3 regions of the Brevibacillus nitrificans genome follow, and region 3 is predicted to be linked to each of the others. Evidence: riboswitches for the same ligand, from Rfam matches in the RefSeq annotation. Region 3 holds a riboswitch; each other region holds the start of a gene.

Region 1 (5,965 bases), on a different contig from region 3:
AAATCTGGCAACCGCCGATGCATTGCGCAAGCTGGCAGCAATCACGATCGCTCCGCACCGTTTTGCAAGAACCGTGCAGGTCGAACCATTGGGAGAAGGAAGAACGATACGGGTTTTTTCCGGAACGTTGGCAAGAGATGCCGGAGAAAGTGAGATCTCCTCCCCACGCTTGCCCGCCAATATTGCCTGGTTTTCTCGTGCAAAGGAACGTGCTGTCTCGTCTTTCATCCGGTAGGGAAATACCACTCCTCCTTTTCCGATCACGACATCTACACATGTCGTAAAGGACAGAACATCGACAATTACCACCATATCGGAGGCTGCACCCACGTGCTCCACCCCTTCATATCCCCATTCAAAGCGGGCGCTGTAGTCCATTTGTCTAAACAAGTCCGCTACTCTCACGGTTCTCCCCCGCCTTCTAATAGAAATGGTTCCTTGTCCCATTACGTTCGCCGTTACAAATGAAGACAAGGTGAAATAAAGTATATTGTCCCACGAATCAATAAACGAAGAATGGAGTGACATGAATGTCTGATCGTAAGCACAGGACACAAATCGTTCGTACAACTGGTATCCTTCAAAACAACCTCGGCGTCGCCCTCACTGCTCACTTGGACCTGGTCAATCTCAACAATGATCCAGTAGAGGTGCGTGTGCAAGTCCTGAACTGGGGTGATGCGGTAACGCAAACAAACCCTGTCAGCACTTTGCTCGATATCACGCAAACGCTCGCAGGAAACACTCGCATGGCTTTCAATGCGACAGTACCTGCTTCCTTCCACTATGAAGTGCGTCTGTCTGTCGGCTGCAACAACGATGGCGAAGGAGACAATGTTCTTCTCACCACCTATGGACGTACTGCAGTTGGCGGCGGTCAAGTGGTTGGTCTCTCCGTACTGGATAGCCAATTCCAGACGGTTACAGTCGAATCTTGTTTCTAAGAAACGGCAAATGAAAAGGAATTATGGTCCGTCCATAATTCCTTTTTTCCTTTACATACGTTTGTACCAGTCAGGAACCAGCTGCTCAAAGAAGTCATGCTGAAGCGAGATGCGCTCGATTCTCTCCTGCATCTCCCGGGTTTGCTGAGGAATGACCCGAATCGTCCAGACGAAAGAAGAGAACATCGCCATCGCTGTGTAGAGACAGTAGCGCTTCCAAAATATTTCCGAAATGCTCCCTTTTCGCTCATGATATCCATCGATTTGGCCGATACTAAAGGGAGTGCTGATTTCCTGCGAAAAAAACGCAAGCTTGGTGAAGTCGTGAACGGGATCGCCCCAGTCGAAGCGATTGAAATCAATGGCTCCTGCGTAATGTCTACCCGCCACAATCAGATTTCCCACATGAAAGTCATCATGCAGAAAAACACTTGGTGTACCCCTAAGCGCTGCAGCATGTGTATCAATAAAACCCAGGATGCGATCTGCATTCGCGATGGAATGACCACACGCAAGATACGCCTCCACATAACGAGAGTGCTTTTGTTCGTAGCAGCGCTGGTACCAGTCTGTGATCTCGGATGGAGCAGCTATCGTATGCATGAGAGCCAGCTGCCTGCCTGCTTCTTTCCCGATCAGATACTGCTCCTCTGCGGTCAAATTTCCAAGAGCATCTTTTGCATCCTCACCTGCCACATAAGACAACACCATAAAACAGATAGCGAACTCCTCTACGAAACCAAGTTCAATTGGTCGTGAGGCTTTGACACCTTTTCTCGCTTGCAGAGTTTGCAATACTTGAAACTCGGCTTTCTTTTGCTCCCATTGCTCACGATCCGCCACTCGCAGCACTCGCTGTTCGCCGTCAGACAAAATCACATGGAATTTTCGATCTGTAGAAAAGCCTTTGAGGATCGGCTCGATATGAATGGTATTTTGAAGCGAAGAAGCGGTACGAATCAAGTGATCCAGCCATAACTCCACGTGCCTTCCCCCCTTTTCTTCATAGGGTTCGATTATACGCGGAATTAGAAAGAAATGGTAGTGGGGGAAAAAGAAAAAACTGCCCGCGAACGGACAGTTTTTTTAGAAGGAGACTTACAGTTTAACTACGTTCTCAGCTTGTGGACCACGGTTGCCTTGAACGATGTTGAATTGAACGCGTTGACCTTCATCCAAAGTTTTGAAACCTTCGCCTTGGATCGCGCTGAAGTGAACGAATACATCGTCTCCGCCTTCTACTTGAATGAATCCGAAACCTTTTTCTGCATTAAACCATTTTACTGTTCCGTTCGTTTGCATTTAAAAAAACCTCCAAAAAAGTCAATTTTGAATATGCTAGTCATATTTACCGAAGCAAATAAAGCTCACATATCATGAAGAAATATCAATAGTCTTTCTATTGAATGGATATGCCTTCATGATATGTGAATTCCTACTTACTTCTTGCATAATATGCTTGTATTTGTAGTACGGAACTCAAAATCTAGTAAGGTACATCTTTTGAAAACCTAAAACAACGAAAGCCCTTCCTCTCTTTCATCCTTGCGGCTCCGATGACCGCGCCAGTGTGAATCGGGCATTCAAAAAAACGTAAGGGATCCTCTATCTGCGCACGTGGATATTACGATCGGATTTTCAAGTAGCAAACTTATTCTACCATGCCTGTCCAGTAAAAGCAACAGCTCACTGTGCCATGCCATATTCTTATGTATCTGATACAATTGGTGTAAGGAGTGATACGATTGAATAAACCTACCATAAACAAACGTGAATTCGAACAGCTGCAGCATGAAAACGCGAAGCTAATTATTCTGGATGTTCGAGATGTCGAAAAGTATCAATCAGGCAGCCTCCACGTGCCGGGGATCGCTACCAAGAACGTGCCTTACATACATATGAAGGAACAGGATCAAGCTTTGCCTGAAGAAACAGCGCAAGCCTGCGCAGACGCTACGATCATCACCTTATGTACATCAGGAAACAAAGCACAAAAAGCGGCTGCTCTTTTAAGGGAGAAAGGATATCGTGCATCGGCTCTGGAAGGCGGCTTAACGGCTTGGCATGCAGATGGAATGCAATCAGAATAAACAAGTGGAGACACCCTCTTTTTCGCTGAGAGGGTGTTTTTCTTTCATCGCCTCTTCCTATAGCTATCACGGGTGTTTATAGCCATTTCCAATAGACACTACCAAATATTACTCCTATCTTTCTCTCGCAAAGGTCTGTTATTCTGGGTCATGCCAAATCAAACAGCCGAAACTTCCTCTCGAATGGAAGTGCGGGGGATCTTTTTTTGCAGATGAGAGATCTGCATGGGGTGAATCGCCAAAGTGCGTAGGGTTGTTTCCTCAACCCGAATCCGTCAACTAACCTCGTAGGCCAAAAAAAGGAGACGATGTGAATATGAAACGCCTCGGAACTATTGCAATCGCAACTTTGGGATTGGGATTTGCCCTCTCCGGCTTTTCTAACACAGCTTCTGCCGCTGAAGCAACGAATTGCCCACTGAAAACGGCAGCCCCTATTCAAATGCCACAACAGGCTCAGTGGTTTTCATATATGCCGCAAATGAAGTTCGCGCCGCAGTTTGGTTATCAACAGCCTGTACAAACACAACAACCTGTACAAGCACCTGCGAAGCAGCCCGTTCCACAACAACCTGTTCAGCAAGCACCGGTGCAACAGACTCCTGTAGCAGCGGAGCAGCCAGCAAAAAAAGCGGAGCAGCAAGTACAAGCTTCTGAAGTGGTGAAGCAGGTCGCGGATCTGGTTAACCAGGAGCGCGCAAAAGCGGGTCTGAAGCCTGTAGAAATGGATGCTTCCCTGAACAACGTCGCACAGGCAAAAGCGGCTGATATGTCCAACAACAACTATTTCGACCATACGAGCCCAACGTACGGTTCTCCATTTGACATGATGAAGCAGTTTGGTGTTTCTTTTATGACTGCTGGTGAGAATATCGCTATGGGTCAACGCACAGCTGAAGAAGTCATGAACCAATGGATGAACAGTGAAGGCCACCGTCAAAACATCATGAACCCATCGTTCACGAAAATCGGCGTTGGCTACATCAACGGTTACTGGGTACAAGAATTTATCGGATAATGAAAAAAGCGAAAGCCGAGTCACTCTTCACAGGGTGCTCGGCTTTCTTTCGTTATGTTTGTTGTTGGTCTTCTGTGCTTTGCGTCTGTTTCGGCATATAGCTGGAGTCTTGCCCTTCCAGCAGCGCTACGTCTTTTTGGTGCATTTTTTGCTTGGTCGGATAGGCAGATACTTGTTGCATTTCAGCGCTCACATCGTTTTGTTGAGTCAAGCTGCTATCCCCTTCCTCATCAGACCGTTGTAGTGGAATACCCGCTTAGTATGCGCGCTGGCCCCTTATGATATGCTCCAGATCCTTTAAAGCGGCGGCAGCGGCGGCAACCGGATCGGACTTACCTCCGATAACGAGAAGCTCCCCCATCACATCCGTCTCCACGCGAACCGCTTTCGTGGTACCTTTAACCGTTGCAAATGGATGTGCAGCGTCCACTGCCTGAAGTTCTACCGCAGCCTTTATGCCTTGCGGTGTTTTCTGAATGGAACCGATCAATTTCGGCGTCAAGCCCGCTGCTTTCCATGCGGCAATCTGCTCGTCCGTTACCTCACGAACACTTGCCCGCGAAACGTCACTCAGCTTTACCTGCGCATCAAATGCAGCGTTGGCAAGAATCGTTACCTTGCAAGCTGTATCCCAGCCATCGATATCAAAGGATGGGTCCGGCTCGGCAATTCCCATCTGCTGTGCGCGTAAAATGGCTTCTTCGCTCGTAATGCCTTCTTCCATCATTTTCGTCAGAACAAAATTGGTTGTGCCTGTGAAGACGCCTTCGATCCCAAGTATTTGGCAGCCAGCGAAATTGTACTGCAGCAAATCGATTGTCGGAAGTGCCGCTGCTGTAGCGCCACTGATCTTGAGGTGGACGCCTTTTTGTTTCGCTAATGCCGACAAACCCGCAAAGTCTACAACCAACGCCCCTTTGGATACGGCGATCGCATGCATCCCTTGCTCGAGCGCCTGCTTTATGTAGATGAGCCCGGGTCCGCCTGTTTTTAGATCGGACGGGCCGGTTTCGATGAGGATATCCGCGTGACTAGACGCGAGGAATTCATATCCTGAGAAGGTGGTGTCCACTCTTTTCCCAGAAGCTCCCCACTCGAGCAACGCTTCCTCTCCCAAACCATTCGCATCATAAAGAGCGCTGGTTGAGCGGGCGGCACCAACCAAACGCACATCGGCATCGTACTTCTCCCGATAATACCCTTGCCTTTGTGCAAGCAGCCTTGCCGCCTGTTTGCCCACAGTACCAAAGCCTGTAATCACTACATTCCACTGTTTCATGCGTTCCCCATCCTGCCTGCAATTCGCTTATCGAACCACACGTCTTTGCTGCATGAGAATCGGATTGGCGTCTTGCGGTTTTAATTTTTTCCCCGTTTTTGCAGAGTACAGCTCATTTACATAATCAATGAACAAAATGCCTTCCAGGTGATCCATCTCATGCTGAAAGCAGCGTGCCGTAAATCCTTCTGCCTCGAGCGTAACGGTTTCGCCTTTGCGGTTCAGGGTCTGGACTTTGACGTATGTGGCCCGCTTGACGATGCCAACGACTCCTGGAATCGACAGACAAGCTTCCGGCCCCTCTTCCTCCCCGTCCATTTCAAGCATGACCGGATTGATCAGTTCGATCAGTCCGTCGCCGCAGTCCATCACAATCAGTTTCTTGGCGATCCCGATTTGGATGGCAGACAGACCTGCCCTTCCTTTGTCAGCATATATGGTTTGCGCCATGTCATTCAGTATCTTTTCCGTATTTGCATTGACGGACGAAACTGCTTTCGACCGTTCCCGCAAAATGGGGTCACCCAAGCGAACAATGAGCCGCTCAGCCATATAAAATCCCTCCCGTGCCATTCTGTTACGATTTCAACGTAGCAAAGCCTTTTTCATCTGTCAAAGGAAATCCGTACAAATA
Region 2 (5,965 bases), on a different contig from region 3:
TTGGTAACGGGCGGAATATTCGTTTGCTAGACTCGTAAACAAGGCTTTTGAAGCATCGTTACTCATAGTCACAGTTGCTTCCAGGTAGCAAACGCTCTTGCTTTCTAGTCGACGAAGCAGTTCACGAAGCATATGCTTACCGATTCCTTTGCCTCTGTGTGCGGCACTGACGCCAATCTGCCAGACAAACAGTGTCTGAGGAGAGCCGGGGGGAATAAATCCGGTGACAAAACCAATGGGTATCCCTTCTTCGACCGCAAGCACGCAGGTCTCTGCAAAAAATTTCGCAAACATCAGATAGGCGTAAGACGAATTCGGTTCGAGTACACCGGAATCACTTGCCAACTGCCACATTGCAAATCCTTGCTCTGCTTTTGGCGTTTGCAGTTGAATACGTGTACCTCTAATCATTTTCAATTCATCACCTCCTTTCATCGTTTCGGCGAGCATCAGATATTCATCCCGCTCGAAAGCGTCGTAAAAAGGCTTGAAGGCGAGGACTTTGCGGATGATAAAAGATTTGCTCGGGAGTACCCTGCTCCACGATGCTGCCGCCATCGGTAAATATCACACGATCTGCCACATCTCGGGCAAAATCCATTTCATGCGTAATCAAAAGCATCGCCATTTCGCCTTCTCGGGCAATTCCTTTGATTACATTCAGCACTTCGCCTACCAGCTCGGGATCAAGCGCAGAGGTCACTTCATCAAACAGCATTACCTTGGGACGCATAACCAGAGCACGTGCGATCGCCACCCTTTGTTTTTGCCCTCCCGAAAGCTGGGCTGGATAAGCATCCACCTTGTCTGCCAGCCCTACTTTTTCCAGCATGGCCATCGCCCTTTGCGTGGCTTCCTGCTTGCTCAAGCCCAATACGTGAATGGGAGCTTCCGTGCAGTTGCGCAAAATGTTCATGTGGGGAAACAGGTTGAAGTGCTGAAAAACCATCCCGATGTTTCCCCTGATCGCGTGCAAATGCTTCTCATCCGCCCGTACAAGCTTCCCCTTTACTGTTTTGTGCCATAGCTGTTGGCCATCTACCTCAATCGTCCCTGAAGTCGGTTCCTCCAATGTCATCAGCAGCCGTGCGAGTGTTGTCTTCCCCGAACCGCTCGGACCAATCACAGCCACTTTTTCTCCCAGTGCAATGGACAGGTCGATCTGCTGCAGGATTTGATTGTCTCCGAACGACTTGCTTACGCCGCGGTAGACTACGACAGGAGATGCTCCTTGGTTTGTTTTCATATAGTCCTCCTTTCTTAAAGCTGTCCCCATCTCGTCTCCAGCCTGCGAATCAGCAAAGTGGAAACATAGCTGAGTACAAGGAACAGGATTCCTACCAGCGTAAAGGCCTCCAAATAACGAAACGAGGCGGAGCCAATCATTTTCGCTGTCAGAAGCATCTCTACCAAGGTGATAGCGGAGAGAATCGGGGTTTCCTTGAACATTACGAGCAAATAGTTGCCCAGAACGGGAACAATCGGACGAATGGCCTGCGGCAAAATGATTCGTGACCACGTCTTTCCTCTGGAAAAATTGAGTGCCTTCGCTGCCTCCCACTGCCCTTTGGGAACGGCATCAATGCCCGACCTGTACACTTCGGAGAGATAGGCGCTGTAGTGAATGCCCAGCCCGAGGACCCCTGCAGTGAATGGTCCAAAAGAGATCCCGATCGCAGGAAGTCCGTAAAAAAGAAAGTACAACTGAACCAATAGGGGAGTGCTGCGCACAAACTCGATGATTCCCGCCACTACTACAGAAAGCCATCTCTGCTTCGCTCTGCGTCCGAATGCCAGTATCAGTCCCCCTACAATAGCAAGTGCAAACCCGATCACGGTTGCAAGGATCGTCGTTTGAATCGCTTCTAAAATCTGGGGAAGGATTTCCCAAGTGAATGACCAGCTCCACATAGGCTACACCCTCCCTACCGAAGCACGCCGCTCCAGCCACCGCATTGCCAGAGTCAGCGGATAAGCCATCAGGAAATACATCACCAGCATAAGTCCGAATATTTCAAATGTTCTGGATGAATCAAAGGTGCGCAGCAGCATTCCTTGAAACGTCAGATCAGCCAGTGTGATCAAGGATAAAAGAGAGGTTCCTTTCAACAGCTCTATCAGCAGATTCCCGAAAGATGGAAGCATCATGACAAATGCTTGCGGCAAGATGATTCTTCTCATACGAAGCAAAGGTGACATGTTCAATGCGATGGCTGCCTCGGTCTGTCCTTTTGGTACCGCTACAATCGAGCTCCGCACTACTTCCGATCCGTATGCTCCGTAGTTAAGCCCCAGAGCGATGACTCCCGCAACGATCGGGGGCAGCTCGATTCCCAACAGCGGCAAGGCAAAAAAGAGCCAAAACATCTGTACCAGAAGAGAGGTTCCTCGAAATATTTCTACATAAACGCTAGTCAGGGAACGAACCCACAGCCATTTAGACAATCTGCCGAAGCCCGCAGCAAAGGAAACGAAGAAAGCAACCAGTACCGAGAGTGCTGTCACTTGCACGGTTGTCGCTGCCCCTTTGAGCAAAAAAGGAATCATCTGCATGGTCTCATTCATGTTCATCCCTTCCTTTCCGTGACGCAGCCCCCATCATTGCGTGGACAGCTCTTCAGCCGTTTTGTCCCCAGGCAGCTCCTGTTCGGTAAAGCCGAACGGCTCGAGGATCTTCAGCAGCTCTCCTGAATCGTTAAGCTTCTTCAGCTCTTCATTGTACGCTTTGACAAATTCCTCGTCCTCTTTGCGGAAAGCGGCTGCTCCGTATCCGCGGATGCTCTGCCCATCGATTACAGGTTGGACAAAATCCATTACCCGCTCCACATTGCTGTCTTTCGCACTTTCCAGAACAGCTTGCAGAGATGGGCCTGTCATCGTGATGGCATCTGCACGGCCAGCCTGCAAGGCAGCGATAGCCGATGGCTGATCAGGTACGAGCACCATTTGATCCTTTTTCACACCGGATTTCTCCAGGTATTCCATCTCAATCGCCCCGCTCATGACGGCGATTTTCGCTTTGGGATTAGCGGCAATGTCTTGATAGCTGCGCAACTCTAGCGGATTTCCTTTTTTCACTGCCAATGCTTCCCCTATGCTGTACTCCGGATTGGCAAACGCAACTTCTTTGGCGCGGGCCGGTGTGATGTACATGCCTGCTGTGATGATGTCAAATCGCTTTGCAACCAGACCCGGAATCAGGGAACCGAACTCCGTCAGCACGCCATTCATCTCGTTAATCCCCATCTTGGAGAGGACAGCCCGAGCGACCTCGACAGCTTCTCCTGTCAGCTTGCCATCAGGTGTCGCATAGGCGTACGGCTTTTCATTGGCAAAACCCACTGTCACAAACCCTTGTTTCTTCGCTTTTTCCAATGTGCTCTCCGTTGCTTGGGACGGCGAATTCCCCGCACTTGGCAAAGCTTCCTGTCCGGATCCGCAGCCAGCTGCCAGCAAGCTGCACGACAGCATCACTGTCCATCCCCATCTCATGAAGTTTCTCTTTTTCATCCTTCCTTCCCCTTTCCACTTTCCGTGTATAGAAAAAGCCAGCGCACTTCCTTCCATGATTCGGGAGGGCCATCCCCACATGGAAAAGCAAATGCGCCGGCTGTTTTCTCGCTGGAAGGCATGTCAAAGAAGCTGTGTACAAGGGAATTCCCCAACAGGAAATACGCGCTCCCTGTGTACAAAACATGCGCTTTCAAGCAAATGGTGTAAAGTTAATCTGCTTTAGCCGACGAGGTTAGCTGACGGGTAGGATGGCAGAGCTGCATCCCTTCTGTGCATCACAGAATTAACCCCTAAGGTGGTTCCCCCGCTTCCGTACGTGACGGAACTAGGCCCATATTTGATTGGGAGGTGTTCGTCTATCTCCTCTCATGATCCGTTATGGTTAACACGCGTTTCATGTTATCATAGCCTCTCTCGATGACTCACCCTTGAAAATTCCCTATATTCTGGCTTAAGGTCCCCTAAGGGAGAGTTAACCGTCTTTACCAGGCATATCCAGAAAATCCCTCCCATATCCTACCTTGTCCACTCTGATTAAAAAGATTTACCCCTCTCCGGAGACAAAACAAAAAGACCATCCGGAAGTGCTGCACCAGATGATCTCTTCTTCGTCAATGATCGGTCACTCTCTCTCGGGCAGCATTTCCTTCAGCATCCAGCCTCACTTGAAACGATAGTCTATTTAGTTTATCGATCATCTTTTTCCGATTCGCCGCATCCATCGGAGCTGGCTGACCGTTGGCGATTTTGATCGGGATGACTTTGGAGGTTGTATCCTTTTCTCCAAAAGTCAGCTCCACCATCATCGCCTCTCTCCCTTTCGGATTGTACGAGGTGGTAAAGACGAAGTTGCCCACGCTGTAGTAGATCGGGACGTTTTTGTAATACTCCACCCCCATCACCGAATGACTGTGTGACCCGAGCACTGCGTCTACTCCGCTGTCAATCAGCTTGCGCGCCATCTCTCGCGCATACGGCTCCGGGTAGTCCTTGTATTCCAGATTCCAGTGCATGACCGCGATCGTGATGTCGGACTGTGCTACCGCTTTCTTGACATAGGAAAGCATCGGCTCATACGAGTAGGCGTGGGCCAGTCCAGGCTTGTTTTTCCCAGCAAACCATTGCCGATTGGGCAAGACGTGGCTCAATCCGATGACGGCGACCCGCTTTCCTTTGATCGTACGGATGTAAGGCGCAAAAGCCTCCGCTTCGTTCTTTCCTCCCCCGACGTACCCAAGCTGGTATTTTTTCAAATGCTCCATCGTATCAAACAAAGCATCCATGCCGTAATCCAGCGAGTGGTTATTGGCCAGATTGACCACATCGAACCCTGCGTTGACCAAGCCCTGGAGCGTTTGCGGTTTGGAGCGATACGTGTACTCTTTTTGCTGTGCCTGACCTCGTGTACTGACAGATGTCTCCAGATTGCCAATCGTTAGATCCGCCTGCTTGAGGAAGGCTGCCGTTTTCAAAAAGGGGTAGTCGACGCCGTTTCGTCCGATTTGCACCCCCACACTTTTATCCAGCATGATGTCTCCTGCAAATGCGACACGAATGACCTCATCCTCTTTGGGTGTGGCGACGTTGACAGAAGTGTCATTTGCCAAAACTCGTCCAGCCCCTATCGTACTTCCTGCGACCAAGAGCATCGCAATCGCACCTGCAAACAGAATCTTCCACCGTCCGATTTCCATGCACCTCTCTCTACACGCTTCTACGCCCATTCTAGATGGAGCGAGCTGTGAAGCCTGTTGAAGCTTGTCCGGTGCGATGGAACATTTCTCGCGCAAATCCGACGAATTCGAGCAAAAAGGGAAGGGGTCTGACATTTCGTGGATTTCTTTATTTCAAATGTCGATTCTTGTTACCAGCAAGTATAATGTGGGTAGAGGTAATAGATGACCGGATGTTCAATAAAGGAGGAGCTATGAGTCCCTTGCGTTCCATTATGCTCAGAACCAAGACAACTACGCCTGCGATTCGCCCTAACAACGTTGCGCGAAACCAGCTGCTTCGACAGCTAGAAGAAGGCTTGACGCGCAAGCTGACTACTTTATGCGCTCCTGCCGGCTACGGAAAAACAACGCTGCTCAGCCAATGGGCAGCCCAGCACCCCTCACGCTGTGCCTGGCTTTCCCTCGACGAGATGGATAACGATCTGATTCGCTTCTGGAAGTACGTCGTCGCCACCCTCTCTCAATCTGGTTTTCCGGAGTTATCCGAAAGACTGGAGCCACTGATCGGCGCGATTTCCCATACTTCTATTTTCACATTCATCGATTCCCTGCTGTATGAGCTTGAATCCACCGAACAATCTGTGTCCTTGCTCCTGGACGATTATCACCTGATCACCGAGGAGCATATCCATGCCAGCTTGTCGTATTTCCTGGACTATCTGCCTTTTTCTATCCATGTGTACATAGCCACCCGTACATCCTTGCCTTTTGCAACA
Region 3 (5,965 bases):
CTACCTTATGGGAACCCGCTTCAAACAGCTCCAGACGAATCCCTGGATACTGATCGCAAAACTGTCCGATCAGCTGAGGGAAAAAGCTCGCTCCGACCATCGGCGGAAGTCCGATCCGCAGGCGGCCTCTTTTCAGATCCATCAGCTCGTTAATATGAACCGTCATGTTTTCGAACGATTTGACCATCACTTCCGCCTGCGAGAACAGAACCCACCCGGCGTCGGTCAGAGAGACCCGCTTCCCAACCCGCTCGAACAGCTCAACACCGATCTCCTCTTCCAGATTTCGGACCATCTTGCTGATCGTCGGCTGGGTGATATACAAGGCTTGTGCTGCTTTCGTAAAGCTGTTGTGACGAGCCACTTCCAAAAAATATTGCAAATGACGGATATCCACCTGACACCCCTCCGCTGAACGATAGATATCGTGAATGCGAATAATTCTATATATGCATTTTACCTATAGTTTAGGACGATGTACACTTTTCCTAGAGGGAGAGGGACATCTTGAGAAAATGGCTCAAAATTATGGCACAAACTGGATTTTTCGTGATCGTTTCCATACTGATGAACATTCTAGTGGAATGGCTCGACATCGCGATTCCTGGCAGTATCATCGGCATGTTTCTGGTGTTTTTCCTGCTGCAGCTGAAGTGGATTCGCCTGGAGTGGATTGACGCCGGAGCGAGCTTTCTGTTGGCAGAGCTGCTGCTGTTTTTCATCCCGCCATCTGTAGGAATTATTTCGTACCAAAATCTGATGCTCCATGAAGGCTTTCAAATCTTTATCGTCATCGCGATTGGCACAGCCATCGTCATGGCCGCAAGCGGTCTTTTGGCACAGCGCATTGCCAAACGGAAGGAGCAATCACAATCATGATCGGCGGTATCTTGGGCTTCTTCGTCACTATCGTTCTTTATCTGATTGCCAAAAGGCTCTATCGCTACAAACCGATTCTGTTGTTTTCACCTTTGCTGTTCACGCCTGTTGCACTGGTCTTTCTGATCCTCGGCACTCATACGGCATACGAAGCCTATAACGCAGGTGGAAAATGGCTGGCGTACATGCTGCAGCCTGCTACCATCGCATTCGCAGTACCGCTCTACAAGCATTTTCCGTTGTTGAAAAAACACGCTTCACAAATCGTAGTGAGCGTCACAGCAGGCTCTGCAGTCGCTGTCGTCTCTTCTGCCTTGCTGGCCTTGCTGATGCATGTAGACAAACAGGTCATGTTCAGTCTGATCCCGCGGTCCATCACTACACCGATCGCCATGAATGTTTCCGAAATGATCGGCGGAGTGCCTTCCATCACAGCTGTCCTCGTCCTGATTACAGGGCTGCTCGGCTCGGTGATCGGTCCGTACATCATTTCCTATCTGCGCATTCAGGATGACATCGCCCGCGGAGTTCTTCTGGGTACGAGCGCACATGGGGCAGGGACGTCCAAAGCCTTTGAAATCGGCTCATTGACGGGAACGGTTTCCAGTATTTCCATGATCCTGGCTGCATTGGTTACACAGCTCGTCACGACGATCGTTGTATAAACGAAAAAGGCAATCCCTTTCGCAGGGACTGCCTCTTTTCAATTTCTGCCTATTTTTTCAAACGATACGGTACGGTCGCGATCTTCACATCCTGCCGGGCAAACAAATACGCCCGCAAGAAAAAGCTGGTCTGGTTATGCAGCAGATTATGCCACCAACGCTTTGTGATGAACTGCGGGATCATGACCGTCACATGATCCGTATCGGCTTTCTTCCACTCCACGGTATCGATGAACTTGAACAGCGGCTTGATGATACTTCGATAATGAGAGCGCAGAACGATCAGGCGTACTCCTGGATTCCACAGCTCCCATTTTTCCTCCATCTTTTTGATGTCCTCGTCGCTGAAGCCCACGTAGACGGCCACGATGTCATCAGACAGGGACTGCGCGTAGCTGATGGTATTTTTCACGACCTGCGAAATACCCGCCACCGGAATCACGATGACGCTGCCTTTTGCCTGAGGCTTGTCGGTCGTGATGTCCAGTCTCAGCTCGCTTGCCAAGTCCTGATAGTGACCGTTGATTTTGCGGAAGATAAAAATCACGATCGGTAGAAAAATGAAGATCGTCCAGACTTGGGAAAATTTCGTGATCAGGAAGATCAGGCAGATCGTCAGCGTAGTCAGCATCCCAATCGTATTGATGAGAAAAGGAACCAACCATCCGGCAGGCTTTTTCGTCACCCACCGCTTCATCATGCCGGCTTGCGACAACGTAAATGGGATGAAGACCCCGAGCGCATACAGCGGAATCAGATTCTCCGTTTCTCCGCCAAACGATATCACTAAAATCGCGGACAGAATGCCGAGAAAAATGATCCCGTTGGAGAAGCCGAGCCGATCCCCTCGGACCATGAACATGTTTGGCATAAACCGGTCTTTGGCCAGCATAAAGGCGAGCAGGGGAAAGGCTGCAAAAGCAGTATTCGCTGCCAGGAACAGGATAAGAGCCGTAACAGCCTGGATAAAATAATACAGGATCCCTCTGCCAAAGACAGCGGATGCGATTTGCGAAACGACCGTTTCCTTCGGGCTGGGAGCGATGCCAAAGACGTAAGCCAGCAAGCTGATGCCCATAAACATCACACCGAGAATCAGCCCCATCATGATCAAGGTCAGGGCTGCATTTTTCGGAGCCGGACTTCGGAAGTTGGGAATCGCATTGGATACCGCTTCTACGCCGGTCAAAGCTGAACAGCCTGAGCTGAATGCCCGCAGCAGCAGAAAGAGCGTAATTCCCGGGACCGCAGCGCCGTAGACAGGTGCATGTACTTGGACGTTGCCCGTCATCCATTGATAAGCACCGCCCAAAATCAAGAGAAAAATCGCGACGACAAACAAATAGACCGGATACATCAGAATCGTCGCTGACTCGGTGATCCCCCTCAGGTTCAGGATCGTTACGGAGATGATCATGAGCAACGCAATCAGAACACGATGATCATGCAATACCGGAAACGCTGAAGTAATCGCGTCTGTCGAAGCCGAGGTACTCACGGCTACGGTCAAAATGTAATCGACGAGCAGCGAGCCGCCAGCCACCAGTCCGGTCGACGTGCCAAAGTTGTCTTTGGCAACGATATACGCTCCGCCGCCTGTTGTATAAGCAAAGATCGTCTGGCGGTAAGATAAAATTAGAATGGTTAAAAGTCCTACGACCGCAATGGAGATCGGAATGGAATACCATAGCGCAGCAGCTCCGAGCGTAACTAACACAAGCAGAATTTGCTCGGTACCATAGGCTACAGAAGATAACGCATCAGATGACAAAACGGCTAATGCCTTGACCTTCGAGAGCTTTTCTTCACCCAGTGCGTTTGACTTCATCGGTCTCCCGATTAAAAGTCGTTTCAACCCCATTATCATGTTGATCTCCTCACATACTTTTTCAGATAGTTTCTCCTCTTGATGTAGACAGCTTCCCCTCAGATATTTCCTAAATCCCCTCCTTTTTCCCGAAAAAAAGAACAAAAAAGAAGCCAAACGAGAAGGAAACTCACTTGGCTTTCAGGGCATAGCAAAGTTAGGCTATGTCATTTATACACAAAGTAAATGTTGCCTCTCTTGGTACGCTTACGGAGTTAGCTGACGGATTCGGGTGTAAGAGTCACCCTACTCGAAATCTTCGAGATTCACCCCATGTGGCACGACAAGTCCCGCCACGTTTGGTTCCCCCGCTCCCATTCAAAAATGGGACTCAGCGAATCGGTTATTTCCATTTGTCTTTATCACGAAACAAATAATACTCCCGTACGAAGCGCTTGTAAAGATCTAATTCTCTTCATTTTTGATCGTGAAAAAGATGCCCCCATAAGCAGTTTGATCTGCTTCAAGGACATCCCCCAAGGTCCTTTTGTCCCTTAGTGTGAGAGAACATTCAAGGACGTTTGTACGTGTTCCGCGCAACGCTTCGCTTCTTGCGCGAGGATCTCGTCTGTAGCTTGATTGGCATCATACACGACAAAGGCAGGCAGGAACGTTCCGTTGCATTTCGTCAAGGTTCGTTCAATAGGACGAAGCAGCTCGCTGATCGTGTAAAAGTTATCTCCACCAGAACGATACGACTTTTCCGTCCCCCCTGCTGTCGTGGCGACCAGAAATTCTTTCCCTTTCAGATGAACGCCCTCTGGCCCAAATGCCCAGCCGTACACAAGCACTTCATCGAACCACTTCTTTAAAAGCGGTGGGCAGCTGTACCAGTAAAATGGGAACTGAAAGACAATCCTCTCAAATTCGAGCAGCAGCTCTTGCTCCCGCTGAACATCAATCTGGTAATCGGGATACTCCTGATACAGATCGCGGACCAACACTTGTCCATTCTTCTTCCATTCACTCAACAGCGCCCGATTGGCGCGAGATTCAGCGAGCCGTGGATGCGCAGCTATCACCATGATTTTCACAAAGAACACCCTTTCTTTCGTTGCTTCGTCTCGGGATTACATCCCCCATTATTCGAAAGAGAGGGAGGATTGAAAAGTACGCTTTTTCTTCAGACTACGTCCTGAAAACCGTACCATGGATGACAGCTCGGTTGTGGGCAGACAGTATGAAAAACCGTACTAGGTACGAAATAACAGCGTACTGTCAGAAAGCAGGATACTCTGGTAAAGTAACGAAGAGCACATGGAGCATGAGGAAGGGAGGGAAAAACGTGCAAGAAGAACTTCGCGATCCTACACGGACACAAGGAATTCTCGCCACGCTTCAGGTCATCGGCGGCAAGTGGAAGCCGCTCATCTTATTCATCCTCCTGCACGATGGCACCAAGCGATTTGGAGAGCTGCGGCGCATGCTTCCAAATATCACGCAGGGCATGCTGACCAATCAGCTGCGTGAGCTCGAGCAGGACGGTCTCATCGTACGCCGCCCCTATCAAGAGATCCCGCCCAAAGTGGAGTATTACTTGTCTGAGCACGGAAAAACGCTGAGCTCCGTCTTGGGCGATATGTGCGGGTGGGGGTTTCGGCACTTGGCCTACATGGAGCAAAATGATCAGCATTCGGGATGAGGCTTTGATGGGGCGAGAAGAGAAACAAAAAAGAGTCCTCAAAAGAAAGCGACCCTTCTTTCGAGAACTCTTCTTCTATATATATGGGACAGCCTACGACAGTTTCCCCATCAAACGCTCCATCCGCTCCAGCGCTTTTTTCAGCTGCTCCATGGATGTCGCATACGAGCAGCGGATATGACCATTACCGCTTTCGCCGAATACATCGCCCGGAACGACAGCTACTTTCTCTTCCATTAACAGCTTCTCGGCAAACTCGGCCGAGCTCAGCCCTGTAGATGTGATCGAAGGAAAAGCGTAGAATGCACCATCCGGCTCGTGGCAGCTCAGCCCGATTTCCCGGAAGCCATCCACGACGTAATTGCGGCGTTGGCGATAGCTCTCGATCATCCGTTCCATGTCCGAGCGTCCGTGACGCAGCGCCTCCAGTGCTGCCATCTGCGCCATCGTCGGTGCACACAGCATCGTATATTGATGAATTTTCAGCATCCCTGCCAGCAGATCAGGGGTGGCGCAGACGTAGCCGAGGCGCCAGCCTGTCATGGCAAACGCTTTGGAGAAGCCCGAGATCAGAATCGTGCGGTCCTTCATTCCCGGAAGCGCCGCGATGCTGTCGTGCATGCGTCCGTACGTCAGCTCGGCGTAAATCTCATCGGAAATCACCAGCAGATCGTGCTTCTCGATGATAGGCAGCAGGGTTTTCCACTCTTCAGCAGTCATCGTGCCGCCTGTCGGATTGTTCGGATAGCAGAAAATAATCGCTTTGGTCCGTGGCGTGATGTGCGTCTCCAGCTCTTGTGGTGTCAGCTTGAACTGGTTTTCCATCGTCGTCTTCAGGAACACTGGCACCCCGCCAGCCAGGCGAATGACCGGCTCGTAGGATACGTAGCACGGCTCGACGACCAGCACTTC

What was found. Region 3 has a riboswitch for cyclic di-AMP ahead of EDM59_RS13555 (APC family permease). Riboswitches for the same ligand answer to the same signal wherever they lie in the genome.
Region 1: another riboswitch for cyclic di-AMP. It lies ahead of EDM59_RS04560 (CAP domain-containing protein); the one in region 3 lies ahead of EDM59_RS13555 (APC family permease).
Region 2: another riboswitch for cyclic di-AMP. It lies ahead of ehuB (ectoine/hydroxyectoine ABC transporter substrate-binding protein EhuB); the one in region 3 lies ahead of EDM59_RS13555 (APC family permease).

Annotation. Positions count from the first base shown of each region.
Region 1 is NZ_RHHU01000003.1:540,401-546,365, reverse strand. It holds gene EDM59_RS04585 (2-phosphosulfolactate phosphatase) at 1-405, opposite strand, end outside; gene EDM59_RS04580 (hypothetical protein) at 531-944, shown strand; gene EDM59_RS04575 (aminoglycoside phosphotransferase family protein) at 996-1,928, opposite strand; gene EDM59_RS04570 (cold-shock protein) at 2,043-2,246, opposite strand; gene EDM59_RS04565 (rhodanese-like domain-containing protein) at 2,690-3,034, shown strand; cyclic di-AMP (ydaO/yuaA leader) riboswitch at 3,189-3,343, shown strand; gene EDM59_RS04560 (CAP domain-containing protein) at 3,351-4,052, shown strand; gene EDM59_RS30960 (hypothetical protein) at 4,105-4,263, opposite strand; gene EDM59_RS04555 (homoserine dehydrogenase) at 4,309-5,331, opposite strand; gene def (peptide deformylase) at 5,359-5,883, opposite strand.
Region 2 is NZ_RHHU01000021.1:28,562-34,526, reverse strand. It holds gene ectA (diaminobutyrate acetyltransferase) at 1-411, opposite strand, end outside; gene ehuA (ectoine/hydroxyectoine ABC transporter ATP-binding protein EhuA) at 458-1,246, opposite strand; gene ehuD (ectoine/hydroxyectoine ABC transporter permease subunit EhuD) at 1,261-1,911, opposite strand; gene ehuC (ectoine/hydroxyectoine ABC transporter permease subunit EhuC) at 1,915-2,571, opposite strand; gene ehuB (ectoine/hydroxyectoine ABC transporter substrate-binding protein EhuB) at 2,599-3,510, opposite strand; cyclic di-AMP (ydaO/yuaA leader) riboswitch at 3,721-3,855, opposite strand; gene EDM59_RS27855 (CapA family protein) at 4,125-5,207, opposite strand; gene EDM59_RS27850 (winged helix-turn-helix domain-containing protein) at 5,441-5,965, shown strand, end outside.
Region 3 is NZ_RHHU01000009.1:37,658-43,622, reverse strand. It holds gene cidR (cidABC operon transcriptional activator CidR) at 1-397, opposite strand, end outside; gene EDM59_RS13565 (CidA/LrgA family protein) at 508-879, shown strand; gene EDM59_RS13560 (LrgB family protein) at 876-1,544, shown strand; gene EDM59_RS13555 (APC family permease) at 1,594-3,411, opposite strand; cyclic di-AMP (ydaO/yuaA leader) riboswitch at 3,600-3,758, opposite strand; gene EDM59_RS13550 (NAD(P)H-dependent oxidoreductase) at 3,906-4,445, opposite strand; gene EDM59_RS13545 (winged helix-turn-helix transcriptional regulator) at 4,697-5,053, shown strand; gene EDM59_RS13540 (aminotransferase) at 5,147-5,965, opposite strand, start outside.